One region of the Mesorhizobium sp. B2-1-1 genome, then DNA from elsewhere that is predicted to be linked to it. Evidence: riboswitches for the same ligand, from Rfam matches in the RefSeq annotation. Region 1 holds a riboswitch; the other holds the start of a gene.

Region 1 (9,936 bases):
AGAAGAAGATTATCGCCGACGGCGGCACGCCATGGTGCATCGGGCTCGGCTCGGGCGGCGCCACCGGCTGGCCGGCGACGGACTGGGTGGAAGACCTGATGCTGCGCACGCAGTCTCCGGAAACCTACGACAAATGGGTGAAGAACGAGATCCCGTTCAACGACCCGGCCGTGGTCAATGCAATCGACATCTTCGGCAAGATCGCGACCGACGACAAGATGGTCGATGGCGGCGCCAAGGCGGTCGCGGCGACCGATTTCCGCGACAGCCCCAAGGGCCTATTCGCGGTGCCGCCGAAATGCTACCTGCACCATCAGGCGTCGTTCATCCCGACCTTCTTCCCCGAAGGCACGAAAATCGGCCAGGACGCGGACTTCTTCTACTTCCCGCCTTATGCGTCCAAGCCCGAACTCGGCACCCCCGTGCTCGGCGCCGGAACGCTGGCGATGATCACCAAGGACTCGAAGGCCGCCCGCGCGTTCATCGAATTCCTTAAGATGCCGCTGGCCCATGAGATCTGGATGGCCGAAGGCGGTTTCGTGACGCCGTTCAAGGCGGTCAACAAGGATGCCTATGCCAGCGATGCGCTGCGCAAGCAGGGCGAGATCCTGGCCAATGCCTCGACTTTCCGTTTCGACGGGTCGGACTTGATGCCGGGCAAGATCGGCGCCGGCGCCTTCTGGACCGGCATGATCGACCTGGTCGGCGGCAAGTCGGCGCAGGACGTCGCCACCGACATCCAGAAGAGCTGGGACGCGATCAAATAAGAGCCGTACCCGCGGAAGCCTAGGCTTCCACCTCCCGAGCGTATCCGGGCCAACTGGCCCGGATACGACCGGCCCCATCGCAACATCCCAGCCCGGCCAACCGGGACGGGTCAGATCCAGTCGTGACAGCGTAGACATTCCGGCATGCGGCGGGCACGGAGCCACACGCTTCCCTGCCTGCCCGCGCTCAACAACGAGATCGGCGCGCGGCGCAATCGCAAGGATCGTTTCCATCCTGGCGGGTCGTGCAGGGAGAGGGACCCATGGCGGCTCAGATTTTCTCGGCCATATTCGTCATCATCATCGGCGTCGGCGGCTGCGTCGCCTATTTCTGGGGCGCCAACAAACTGCTCGACGTCACCTTTCCCTCGCGCGGCGTCTCGGGCGCCGCCGCCGTCGACAATCTGCGCCGGCAGGGGCTGATCCGGCCCTGGCTGTTCGTCGGCCCGGCGATGATCATCCTGACCATCTATCTCATCTATCCGGTGATCGAGACGCTGCGGCTGTCCTTCCTCGATCGCGGCGGCGCCAATTTCGTCGGCCTGGCCAATTATCAATGGGCTTTCGGCGACCGCGAGTTTCGCAATTCGATCCTCAACAATGTGCTCTGGCTGGCCGTAGTGCCCGCCGCCTGTACCTTCCTTGGCCTGATCATCGCCGTGCTTACCGACAAGATCTGGTGGGGCACGATAGCCAAGAGCCTGATCTTCCTGCCGCTGGCGATCTCCTTCGTCGGCGCCAGCGTCATCTGGAAATTCATCTATGAGTATCGCGGCGAAGGCCAGACGCAGATCGGCATCCTGAACGCCATCATCCAGCATTTCGGCGGCCAGCCGCAGGTCTGGATATCGCTGCCGTTCTGGAACAATTTCTTCCTGATGGTGATCCTGATCTGGATCCAGACCGGCTTTGCCATGGTCATCCTGTCTTCGGCGCTGCGCGGCATTCCGGAAGAGACGCTGGAAGCCGCCGTCATCGACGGTGCCAATCCGTTCCAGATCTTCTGGAAAATCATGGTGCCGCAGATCTGGGGCACCATCGCCGTGGTCTGGACCACAATCACCATCCTGGTGCTCAAGGTATTCGACATCGTCCTGACCATGACCAACGGCCAATGGAACAGCCAGGTGCTGGCCAATCTGATGTTCGACTGGATGTTCCGTGGCGGCGGTGATTTCGGCCGCGGCGCGACAATCGCCATCATCATCATGATCGCGGTCATTCCGATCATGGTCTGGAACATACGCCAGGCCAACAAAGAGACGGGAGGACATTGAGATGACCGTCGCGACCGGAAACTCCTTCGCCAGCCGCTTCGGCGTTCACATCGCCGTCCTGGTCTTCGTTGCGATCTGGACCATGCCGACGCTCGGCATCCTGGTATCGTCGCTGCGCGACAAGGACCAGATCATCGCCTCGGGCTGGTGGAACTCGTTCGCCAGTTCGACCCAGACCGAAGCTGGACGCCTGCCGCCCGCCTCGGCGCAGGTCGAGAAGGACGGCAAGTTCGTCCTCCAGGGCAACATTTTCGGCGATGGCGCCAAGCGCGAGATCAGCGCCTTCGGCGTCAAGTCGGCGGCACCGACGCAATATCCGACCGGCACATCGGCCGATCTCGGCGACGGCGTTACCTTGCAGCTCAATGCCGACGGCAGCTTCGTCATGACCTCGCCCAAGGCGTTCGAGGGCGACCGCGGCCAGCGCGTCTACTATGCCTCCTCGGCGCCGCCGAAATTCACCACCGACAATTACAGGACCGTGCTGTTTTCGGAAGGCATCGGCCGCTCCTTCATGAACTCGCTGACCGTCACTATCCCGGCGACCGTCATCCCGATCCTGATCGCCGCTTTTGCGGCTTACGCTCTGGCCTGGATGCGCTTTCCCGGGCGCGCGCTTCTGATCGCGGTCATCATCGGCCTGCTGGTGGTGCCGCTGCAGATGTCGCTGATCCCGCTGTTGAAGCTCTATAACGGCGTCGGCGCCTTCTTCGGCGTGCCCTCCAAGACCTATCTCGGCATCTGGCTGGCGCATACCGGCTTCGGACTGCCCTTCGCCATCTACCTCTTGCGGAGCTACATTGCCGGCCTGCCGCGCGAGATCATGGAATCGGCGCGCATCGACGGCGCCAGCGATTTCGAGATATTCGTCAAGATCGTGCTGCCGCTGTCATTTCCCGTGCTGGCGTCCTTCGCCATCTTCCAGTTCCTGTGGGTATGGAACGATCTCCTGGTGGCGATGGTTTTCCTTGGCACGGAGGCGGATCAGATCGTGCTGACCGCCAAGCTCAATGCCTTGCTCGGCTCGCGTGGCGGCGACTGGGAGATCCTGACGACGTCGGCTTTCGTGACCATCATCGTGCCGCTGATCGTGTTCTTCTCTTTGCAGCGCTATTTCGTCCGCGGGCTGCTCGCAGGCTCGGTGAAAGGAGGCTGAAACCATGCAATCCGCTTTGAAAGCCAGTTCGAAGCCCGATCTCGCCGTCGATAGCGACTGGTGGCGAGGTGCCGTGATCTACCAGATCTATCCGCGCAGCTACCAGGACTCGAATGGCGACGGCATCGGCGACCTCAAGGGGATCATCGGGCGGCTGCCCTATATCGCCGCGCTCGGCGCGGACGCCATCTGGATCTCGCCCTTCTTCAAATCGCCGATGAAGGATTTCGGCTACGACGTCTCGGATTACTGCGACGTCGACCCGATGTTCGGCACGCTGGCCGATTTCGACGCGCTGACGGCGGAGGCGCACAGGCTGGGGCTGAAAGTGATGATCGACGAGGTGCTGTCGCACACCGCCGACATCCATCCCTGGTTCAGGGAAAGCCGATCGAACCGCAGCAATCCGAAAGCCGACTGGTACGTCTGGGCCGATCCCAGGCCGGACGGCACGCCGCCCAACAACTGGCTGTCGATCTTCGGCGGATCGGCCTGGCAATGGGACACCAGCCGCCAGCAATATTACCTGCACAACTTTCTCGCGGAACAGCCGGACCTCAATTTCCACAACGGCGAAGTCCAGGACGCGCTGCTCGACGTCACCCGCTTCTGGCTGGAGCGCGGTGTCGACGGGTTCCGCCTCGACACCATCAATTTCTACTTCCACAGCCAGGGGCTGGAAAACAACCCGCCGCTGCCGCCGGAGCAGCGCAACGACCAGACCGCACCCGCGGTCAATCCCTACAACTACCAAGACCACATCTACGACAAGAGCCGTCCGGAGAACCTCGGCTTCCTCGAACGCTTCCGCGCCCTGCTCGACGAATATCCGGCAACGGCCGCGGTCGGCGAGGTCGGCGATTCACAGCGCGGACTGGACGTTGTCGCGGCCTATACAGCCGGCGGCAAGCGCGTGCACATGTGCTATTCCTTCGACTTCCTGGCGCCGGAAAAGATCAGCGCCGCCAAGGTCCGTTCGGTGCTGGAAACCTTCGGCAAGGTTGCCAGCGATGGCTGGTCGTGTTGGGCCTTCTCCAACCATGACGTGATGCGCCCGGCCTCGCGCTGGGCCGCCAACGAAGCCGACCCGACCGCCTATCTCAAGGTTATCTCGGCATTGCTGATGTCCTTGCGCGGCTCGGTCTGCATCTATCAGGGCGAGGAACTGGGGCTCGGCGAAGCCGAATTGCGGTTCGAGGATCTGCAAGATCCCTACGGCATCCGTTTCTGGCCGGAATTCAAGGGCCGCGACGGCTGCCGCACGCCGATGGTGTGGGACGGCAGCGCCAGGAATGGCGGCTTCTCCCAGGCAAAGCCGTGGTTGCCGGTGCCGGCCAAGCACCTGTCGCAAGCCGTCAATGTCCAGCAAGGCGACGAGCATTCGCTGCTCGAACACTACCGACGCTTTCTCGGCTTCCGCCGTGCCCATCCGGCGTTGGCCAAGGGCGATATCAATTTCATCGAAAGCCAGGGCGACACTGTCGCCTTCACGCGCCGCGCGGGCAACGAGCAGATCGTCTGCGTCTTCAACCTGGGATCCGGGCCAGCGGAGGTTGACCTTGGCGGTCGATCGCTGCAACCTTTGCCCGGACACGGATTTTCGGGACAACAGAGCTCCGGCTCCATCCGCCTCGGCGGCTACGGCGCCTGGTTCGGGCGCATCGACTGAATTCTAGGGACCACTGGAGGGAAACATGGCCGATGTCACGCTGAGGCAAGTGAAGAAATCATACGGCAATCTCAACATTCTGCACGGCATCGACCTCGACATCAAATCGGGCGAGTTCATCGTCTTCGTCGGGCCGTCGGGTTGCGGCAAGTCGACATTGCTGCGCTCGATAGCAGGGCTCGAGGAGATCACCTCGGGCGAGCTCAGAATAGCCGGCGAGGTGGTCAACGACGTGCCGCCGTCGAAACGCGGCATCGCCATGGTGTTCCAGTCCTACGCGCTCTATCCGCATATGACGGTCTACGACAACATGGCGTTCTCGATGAAGATCGGGAAGGAAAGCAAGGCCGAGATAGACAAGCGCGTGCGCCAGGCGGCAGAGATCCTGCAGCTGACCAACTATCTCGACCGCCTCCCCAAGGCGATGTCGGGCGGCCAGCGCCAGCGCGTGGCCATCGGCCGCGCCATCGTGCGCAACCCGAAGGTGTTCCTGTTCGACGAACCGCTGTCGAACCTCGACGCCGCGCTGCGCGTCGCCACCCGCATCGAGATCGCCAAGCTCAAGGAATCGATGCCCAACACCACCATGATCTATGTCACCCACGACCAGGTCGAGGCGATGACGCTGGCCGACCGCATCGTGGTGCTGAAGGAGGGCCATATCGAGCAGGTCGGCACGCCGATGGAACTCTACAAGAAACCCGGCAATCTGTTCGTTGCTCAGTTCATCGGCTCGCCGGCCATGAACATCCTGCCGGCGACCATCGACAAATCGGGCAATCCGACCGCCATCAGTCATGTCGGCGGCCGCAAGGCTACGGTGCCGATCGCGACGCCGGCCTCGGCCAAGGGCGCGTCGGTGAGCTTCGGCGTGCGGCCGGAGGACCTGACGATCGCCGGCGGCACGGACTATCTGTTCGAAGGAACGGTGGATTATGTCGAGCAGCTCGGCGAGGTGCAACTCGTCTATGTCGACATCGGCCGCGCCGACCTGCCGCTGGTGACCAAGCTGCCGGGCAATGTCGAGGTCAAGCGCGGGGCGACACTGCGGCTGAGCGCCGACGCCGGAGACCTTCATATCTTCGACGCGGATGGACGATCCTTCGCGCTGCACGAGACGGAAGCGAAAGCGGCCTGAGAGCAGGCCATGAATTAATTGCCGGTCACGCAAAAACAGGAGCGGCGGGCAAAGCCCGCCGCTCGTGTTTGGTGTCAGCTTCGGCTGTTAGTGGCCGAAGAGATTCCGGTCACTGCCCTGAGGGGCGGACTTGTGTACATCGCCCGACGAATTGAGCAGCTTGTAGACGGGCGAGCCGCTGTCGCGGATCGAAGCCGTGTGCGCATTGTCGACCGAGGTGACGGCAGGCTGATTGGCGCCATTGGAGCCATAGTTGTCGCTGCTGGCGAAAGCGCTGCCCGAAACGGCCAGGACGGCGGCGGCAGCAAGGATGATCTTTTTCATTTCAAGTCTCCTGAATTCTCAAATTCCACCGCAGAGGCGGGCTTGCCCGCCATCTGCTGCAGGATCGGCTGTTAGTTGTTGCCGAAGAGGTTACGGTCGGCACCCTGAACAGGTGCCTGGGCAGCCGGAGCCGACGTCTTGGTCGAAGCGGTGTATGAGCTGTCCGTCGAAGTGGCCGCGGGCTGATTGGCGCCATTGGAGCCATAGTTGTCGCTGCCGGCGAAAGCGCTGCCCGACACCACCAGAACGGCGGCGGCAGCAAGGATGATCTTCTTCATTTCAAGTCTCCTGAATTTTCGAATTTCGCCAGGACGGCGGAAGGCCCGCCGTCAACTGGAGATCAGCTGTTAGTTGTTGCCGAAGAGGTTGCGATCGGCACCCTGAACAGGCGCTTGGGCAGACGGCGCCGACTTCTGGACCGAAGCCGTGTGCGCGTTGTCGACCGAGGTGACAGCAGGTTGGTTGGCGCCATTGGAGCCATAGTTGTCGCTGCCGGCGAAAGCGCTGCCCGACACGGCCAGGACGGCGGCGGCAGCAAGAACGATCTTCTTCATTTCAAGTCTCCTGAATTCTCAAATTTCGCCAGGACGGCGGAAGGCCCGCCGTCAACTGGAGATCGGCTGTTAGTTGTTGCCGAAGAGGTTGCGATCGGCACCCTGGACAGGCGTCTGGGCAGCCGGTTCCGACTTCTTGGTCGAAGCGGTGTACGAGCTGTCGACGGCGGTGGCCGCAGGGGCATTCGAACCATAATGGTCGCTACTAGCGAAGGCGCTGCCGGAAACAGCCAGAAGGGCGGCGGCAGTGAGAATGATCTTTTTCATTTTTTGATACTCCAGTATTTTTCCGTCCGTCTAGCGGCGTGTCTCGGGAGGAAATCGCGTCGTTCGGACAGCCCCGATGTGGGAAAGCCATACCGCCATTTCCAATCACGAAGTTTTTCCGTGTGGACCAAGTTTCCACCACTTGAAATTGTGCCAGGGCCTTCTACATTCGTTTTTTCCATTTGTTATCAAATAGTTATTCTAACAGACGGCGCGATCACCAACTGTGTCGAAGGCCCAGTGTTCACACCGTCCTGCACGCATCGTCAACAGAAACGAACCGTTCGGTTCGATTTTAGAGGGCGCTAATAGTCACTTTTCGAAACCGTTAACCTTTTTTGCCTCCGCCACGAGACGGAATCCGAGGCGGCGACCTGAGGCTTTCTGCCCCTGCAACGGCGGCCGCACCGTTTTCAGTGCGTGTCGCGCGGCATGGATGCGATGTCGTTTTCATGCCGACGACAAGCCGGCGATCATGGTTAGATCCTGCCATCTCAGGTGCCGCCGCGTGACGACGAGGCGGAGAATTGGGAAGCCGGTCAGAATCCGGCGCTGCCCCCGCAACGGTGGTGGAGTTCAGGTCGCAACGGGAGACCACTGGGCAAAGGCCTGGGAAGGTGTCGCGACAGTCCGCAAGGACAGCTCCAGAGCCCGGAAACCAGCCCGAGATGTTGGACTCGACTGATCGCGGCGGGCGGTCAAGAGGCGGATGGTGCATGTCCGGCGCAAGCCGGCGCGCGGCTTGATCCTTCCTCTCTCCCCTCCGTTCAGTCCTTCGATGCGAGGACAGGACTTCAATGCGAGGACAGGACATGGATGCGCGCAACGACATGCTGAAACGGCTGCAAGGCCGCAGGGACGGCTTCTCGCTCGAGCAGCCCTTCTATACCGATCCCGACTACTTCAAGCTCGACATGGAGCTGATCTGGTACCGCGACTGGCTGTTCATCGGCCATGATTGCGAACTGCCCCGGCCCGGCAGCTTCATCACCGTGCAGATCGGCGACTATCCTGTGGTGCTGGTGCGCGACCAGAAGGGCAACATCAACGCCTTCCACAATTCTTGCCGCCATCGCGGCAGCCGCGTCTGCAACACAGACAAGGGCACGGCGGCGAAGCTCGTCTGCCCCTACCATCAGTGGACCTATGAACTGGACGGCAGGCTGCTGTTCGCCAGGCAGATGGCCGAGGGTTTCGACAAGAGCCAGTTCGGCCTGAAGCCGGTCGCCTGCGAAAGCGTCGGCGGCTACATCTTCATTTGCCTCGCCGACGAGCCGGCGGATTTCGCGCCGATGCGGACGATGATCGAACCCTATTTGCTGCCGCATCGGCTGCGCGAAGCAAAGGTCGCCTTCGAGAGCACCATCGTCGAGAAGGGCAATTGGAAGCTGGTCTGGGAAAACAACCGCGAATGCTATCATTGCGCCGGCAACCATCCGGAGCTCTGCAAGACCTTCCCGGAGGCGCCGACCGTGACTGGCGTGCAAGACGCCGACAGCGACCCGGAGATGCTGTCGCACTGGGCCAAGTGCGAGGCGGCCGGCCTGCCGAGCAGGTTCCGCATCGACCCGGCCGGACAGTACCGTGCCACCCGCGCGCCGCTGCTGCGCGATGCCGTCAGTTATACGATGACGGGAAAACGCGCGGTCAAGAAGAACCTGTCCGACGGCGTTGCCACCGACCGCATCGGCTCCTTGCTGCTCTATCACTATCCGACGACCTGGAACCACATCCTTGGCGACCACGCCGTCACGTTCCGCGTGCTGCCGATCAGCGCCACCGAGACCGCGGTGACGACCAAATGGCTGGTTCACAAGGACGCGGTCGAGGGCGTCGACTACGACCTTGCCGAACTCACCCATGTCTGGACCGAGACCAACGGCCAGGATCGTCGCATCGTCGAGGAAAACGCCTTCGGCATCCTGTCGCCGGCCTATGAACCCGGCCCCTATTCCGAACTGCACGAAGGCGGCGTCATCCAGTTCGTCGACTGGTACGCGCGTTTCATCGGTCCGCGTCTCGCCGAAGACGGCCGGCCGGCCCTGCGCAGCGTTGCTTGAGAGGTAAGGGATGAATGCGATGACGGATCTCGGCCTCTATCGCCATCTCGATCAGATGGCGCCCTGGAACGACAGGCTCCAGGTGCTGGAAGTGATCGGCGTGAGCGACGAGGCGCCTGATGTAAAGACCTTCACCTTCCGCTCCGACAACCAGACCTGGTTCCGCTACAAGCCGGGCCAGTTCGTGACGCTGGAACTGCCGACAGCGGATGGGTTGCTGATGCGCACCTACACGCTGTCGTCTTCGCCTTCACGGCCATTCTCGATCGCGGTGACGGTGAAGGCGCAGGCCGGCAGCACCGGCACACGCTGGATGTTCGACCATTTGAGGCCTGGTTCGCACGTCAAGGCGTATGGGCCGGCCGGAGACTTTTCGCTGCACAGCCACCCGGCGGCCAAATATCTGTTCATCTCGGCCGGCTCCGGCGTGACGCCGATGATGTCGATGCTGCGCTGGCTGAACGACTGCGCGCCATGGACCGATGTCGGCTTCGTCAACTGCGCCCGCCGCCCCGAAGAGATCATCTTCCGCAAGGAGCTGGAATTGCTCGGCAGCCGCATGCCCGGCCTGTCGCTCGGTTTCATGATCGAGGAGCGGTCGAGCCGGGAAGGCTGGTTCGGCCATATGGGCCGCATCGACGCCATCCGGCTGCCGCTTTTGGCGCCCGATTTCCGAGAGCGCGAAATCTTCTGCTGCGGCCCCGACCCCTTCATGCGTGCCGTG
Region 2 (3,537 bases), 1.5 Mb from region 1:
CTTGGCGTTCGGAATGACCATCAATTCGATCTGGTCGCTGGCAAAGGCATCGCCGGCTTCAGGATCCTTCCCGGGAAAGAAGCTCATGAACTCTCCTTGTCAGCGGCCGATGGCTGCTTTGGCCAGATCAGGCAAAGCGGATCGCCGCCTTCGCCCGCAGCTTGGCCGCAACCTCCTCGCGATTGCGCGGATGCTGGTTGGTTTCAAGCGAATCGAGAAGCTCGCGCGCCGACGCCGCGATGGCCTCGACGGCATGGTCGAATGCGTGCTGGTTCTGCTTCGAAGGCCGCGTCGTTCCGCTCAGCTTGCGAACGAATTGAAGGGCTGCATCGCGCACCTCGTCGTTGGTCGCCGGCGGATCAAAATTGAACAGGGTCTTGATGTTTCTGCACATCGCTTCCGTATCTCCTCTTGTCCTGGAGCCGTTTCAATCGGGACGCGTTCTATCCTCAATCATGATCGTGTCAAAAACCAGAGAGACGGCTGCGTGCCTCAATCCGCGTCCAGCGGCTCCGTCCCGACCGGCTTGCCGTCGCGGGACAGCCTGATCTTCTCCACCTTGTCCTCGGCCGCCTTGAGCAGCCGGTCGCAATGCACCTTCAGCGCCTCGCCGCGCTCGTAGATCCTGATCGACTGGTCGAGCGGCACATCGCCACGCTCCAGATCATCGACGATCTTCTCCAGCGCGTCGAGAGCCTGTTCGAAGCTCATCGCCTTGACGTCTTCGTTGGTTTCACCAGCCATCATTCATCCTTTCATCAGTCGCCCGACATGGGCGGCGACCGAAAATGCCAATCCTTGCAGATCGTAGCCGCCCTCGAGCAGGCTGACGAGCCGGTTGCCGCTGTGGCGCGCCGCGCGCTGCATGAGTTGGCCGGTCGCCCAGTCGAAATCATCCTCGGTCAGGTTGATCTCGGCCAGCGGGTCGCGATGATGCGCATCGAAGCCGGCCGAAATGATGATCAGGTTGGGTGCAAAATTGTCGAGCGAGGGCAGCACGCGCGACAGGAAGGCATCGCGGAACGCCTCGCTGCCGGTCTGCGGCGCAAGCGGCGCGTTGACGATGTTGCCGGCGCCGGTTTCGTTCTTTGCTCCGGTGCCCGGGTAGAGCGGCATCTGGTGCGTCGAGCAATAAAGCACGGACGGATCGTCCCAGAAAATATCCTGCGTGCCGTTGCCGTGATGCACGTCCCAGTCGACGATGGCGACACGTTCGATATCGTGTTTGTGCTGTGCATAACGTGCGGCGATGGCCGCCGTGTTGAACAGGCAGAAGCCCATCGCGGTCGCTTTCTCGGCATGATGGCCGGGCGGCCGGGCGGCGACGAAAACGTTGTCTGCCCTGCCGGCAAAGACGTCGTCGACGGCGGCGTTGGCGGCTCCGATCGCGGTGATCGCCGCCTGCCAGCTCTTCGGGCTGGCCGTTGTGTCGGCATCGATGCGGGCGATGCCCGTCTCGGGAATGGCGGCGCGTACCCGCTCGACGAAATCCTCGGGATGCGCGTAGAGAATGGTGGCCTCGTCGCCTTCCGGCGCCTCGAGGCGGTCGAGCGCGGCAAAAGCCTCGTCGTCGAGCACGCGCTCGATGGCGCGCAAGCGGTCCGGCCGCTCCGGATGGCCGGGCGGCGTGATGTGCTCAAGGAAGATCGGATGGGTGTAGAGACGAGTGGCCATGCCCCCTATCTAGTGCCCCGGCGCGGCGATGGCCATGCGTTGCGGCCTGATGGCTGGGGAAAATCGCGCCTGCGTCCATTCGCGTCGCCGCGGGGATTGGCGGCGCAGGGGCTTCGTCGTAAAGTCCCGGCCACTGCCTGGTGCCCGCCGCGAGCGGGAGAATCGGGAACACGGTTTGATACCGTGGCGTGCCCAACGCTGTAAGGGGGACCGCGCCGGTAAATGCCACTGTCGAGGACGGGAAGGCGCCGGATGAGGGTTGATCCCGAGCCAGAAGACCGGCCTGGCAGGCATCGTCATCCGCATGGTCAGGCGGACGGCAGTTGATTGCAATCGCAAGGGGACAAGCGATGCCGGACAATATGACCATCCCCGTGGGTGACGGATTCGACCAGATGGCGCGCGATGCGGTCTACCGCGCCATGTTCACGCGGCGCGATGTCCGCAGCCATTTTACATCAGAGGCCGTCGACGACGAGGTCTTGGCGCGGCTGCTGCTTGCCGCCCATCACGCGCCATCGGTCGGCTTCATGCAGCCATGGAATTTCATCGTCATTCGTGGCACCGAACGACGGGAACAGGTGCGCGACCTGTTCCTCGCGGCGCGCGAGCAGGAATTGCCGGCGATCGAGGAAGAGCGGCGGGCGCTCTACCGCAAGCTCAAGCTGGAAGGCATCTGCGAAAGCGCGCTCAATATCTGTATCACCTGCGACCGCCGACGCTCACAGGGTTCGCCGCTGGGACGCTGGCACAATCCCGAGATGGATCTCTACAGCACGGTCTGCGCGGTGCAGAATTTCTGGCTGGCGGCGCGCGCCGAAGGCGTCGGCGTTGGCTGGGTCAGCATTATCGAGGCGCAGGCGTTGAAAGGCCTTCTGTCGATTCCCGAGCATGTGACGCCGGTGGCCTATCTCTGTGTCGGCCGTGTCTCGGAGTTCGCGCCGAAACCGGACCTCGAAACACATGGCTGGGGGCGGCGGCTGCCGCTGCCCGAGCTGATCATGAGCGAGACGTTTTGCGGACAGGGCGAAGTTCCGCTCAAATCAACGATCGCACGCCTCAAGGCGGCAACATGCGAAAAGTCTGACAAACCCTTGATTTGATTGCGGATACGGCATGCCCAGAGCTGCCGGCGGCCTGCCGTCGTCAGGCGGCTCCGGCATCATTCCTCAACAATCCTTCGAGCAGTTGCTTGAATGCCGCCACCACGGTCTTTGATGTCGCTTCCGGGTCGTTCGAATTGGCGATCCGCTGCGCCGCCTGGCTGCTCGCCCCGTTGATCAGCCGTGCCGCGGTCTCGGGGTCTACGCCCGGGACAACTACCCCGTCGCCCTGCAGCGTCGTCAGGTGATCGGTCATCGACGCGACGCAGGCATTGGCGTTCGGCCATTGCGCGGGATCCCCCAGCACGGCCGGACCGTCCCGAAACATGATGCGCTGGATTTCCGGCTCCAGCGCCATTTCGATGTAGCTCGTGCATTCGTCGACGAAGCTTTGCCAGCGGGTCGGTGCTTTCGCTGCAACCTCATTCACCCGTGCCGCCATCTCGGCGTCTATCTCGGCGATAACCGCCTGCAAAAGCCCCTTCTTGTCCCCGAAATGATGATAGAGCGCACCGCGCGTCAGCCCGGCCGATGCGGTGAAATCATCCATCGATGCCTCGGCATAACCGATCGTTCCGAACGCATGCCGGGCCGCGGCAATCAATTTGGCGCGCGTTTCGGCGATCATTTCCCTGCGGGGCTTGTGCATCTCTTCTGGCCTTATCCACATACGTCACGTATGCCAATTGACATACGCGACGTATGATCTATTTAGTTCATACGCATCGTATGTAATTTCCGAATCGCCTTTTGTCGAGGA

The links. A riboswitch is a leader RNA that binds a small molecule or an ion and turns the genes downstream of it on or off. The one in region 1 is predicted to bind cobalamin.
Region 2: linked by a shared signal. The riboswitch ahead of bluB (5,6-dimethylbenzimidazole synthase) and the one ahead of FJ972_RS01655 (aromatic ring-hydroxylating oxygenase subunit alpha) in region 1 are both predicted to bind cobalamin.

The regions. Positions count from the first base shown of each region.
Region 1 covers NZ_CP083954.1:352,776-362,711, forward strand. Annotated here, with positions in the region: gene FJ972_RS01610 (ABC transporter substrate-binding protein) at 1-767, shown strand, start outside; gene FJ972_RS01615 (carbohydrate ABC transporter permease) at 1,031-2,044, shown strand; gene FJ972_RS01620 (carbohydrate ABC transporter permease) at 2,046-3,200, shown strand; gene FJ972_RS01625 (alpha-glucosidase) at 3,205-4,869, shown strand; gene FJ972_RS01630 (ABC transporter ATP-binding protein) at 4,895-6,007, shown strand; gene FJ972_RS01635 (DUF680 domain-containing protein) at 6,095-6,331, opposite strand; gene FJ972_RS01640 (DUF680 domain-containing protein) at 6,403-6,609, opposite strand; gene FJ972_RS01645 (DUF680 domain-containing protein) at 6,679-6,885, opposite strand; gene FJ972_RS01650 (DUF680 domain-containing protein) at 6,955-7,152, opposite strand; cobalamin riboswitch at 7,632-7,834, shown strand; gene FJ972_RS01655 (aromatic ring-hydroxylating oxygenase subunit alpha) at 7,965-9,212, shown strand; gene FJ972_RS01660 (hybrid-cluster NAD(P)-dependent oxidoreductase) at 9,232-9,936, shown strand, end outside.
Region 2 covers NZ_CP083954.1:4,620,150-4,623,686, forward strand. Annotated here, with positions in the region: gene FJ972_RS22725 (pirin family protein) at 1-87, opposite strand, end outside; gene FJ972_RS22730 (DUF2277 domain-containing protein) at 128-394, opposite strand; gene FJ972_RS22735 (exodeoxyribonuclease VII small subunit) at 493-744, opposite strand; gene FJ972_RS22740 (histone deacetylase family protein) at 748-1,674, opposite strand; cobalamin riboswitch at 1,796-1,976, shown strand; gene bluB (5,6-dimethylbenzimidazole synthase) at 2,025-2,777, shown strand; gene FJ972_RS22750 (TetR/AcrR family transcriptional regulator) at 2,821-3,426, opposite strand.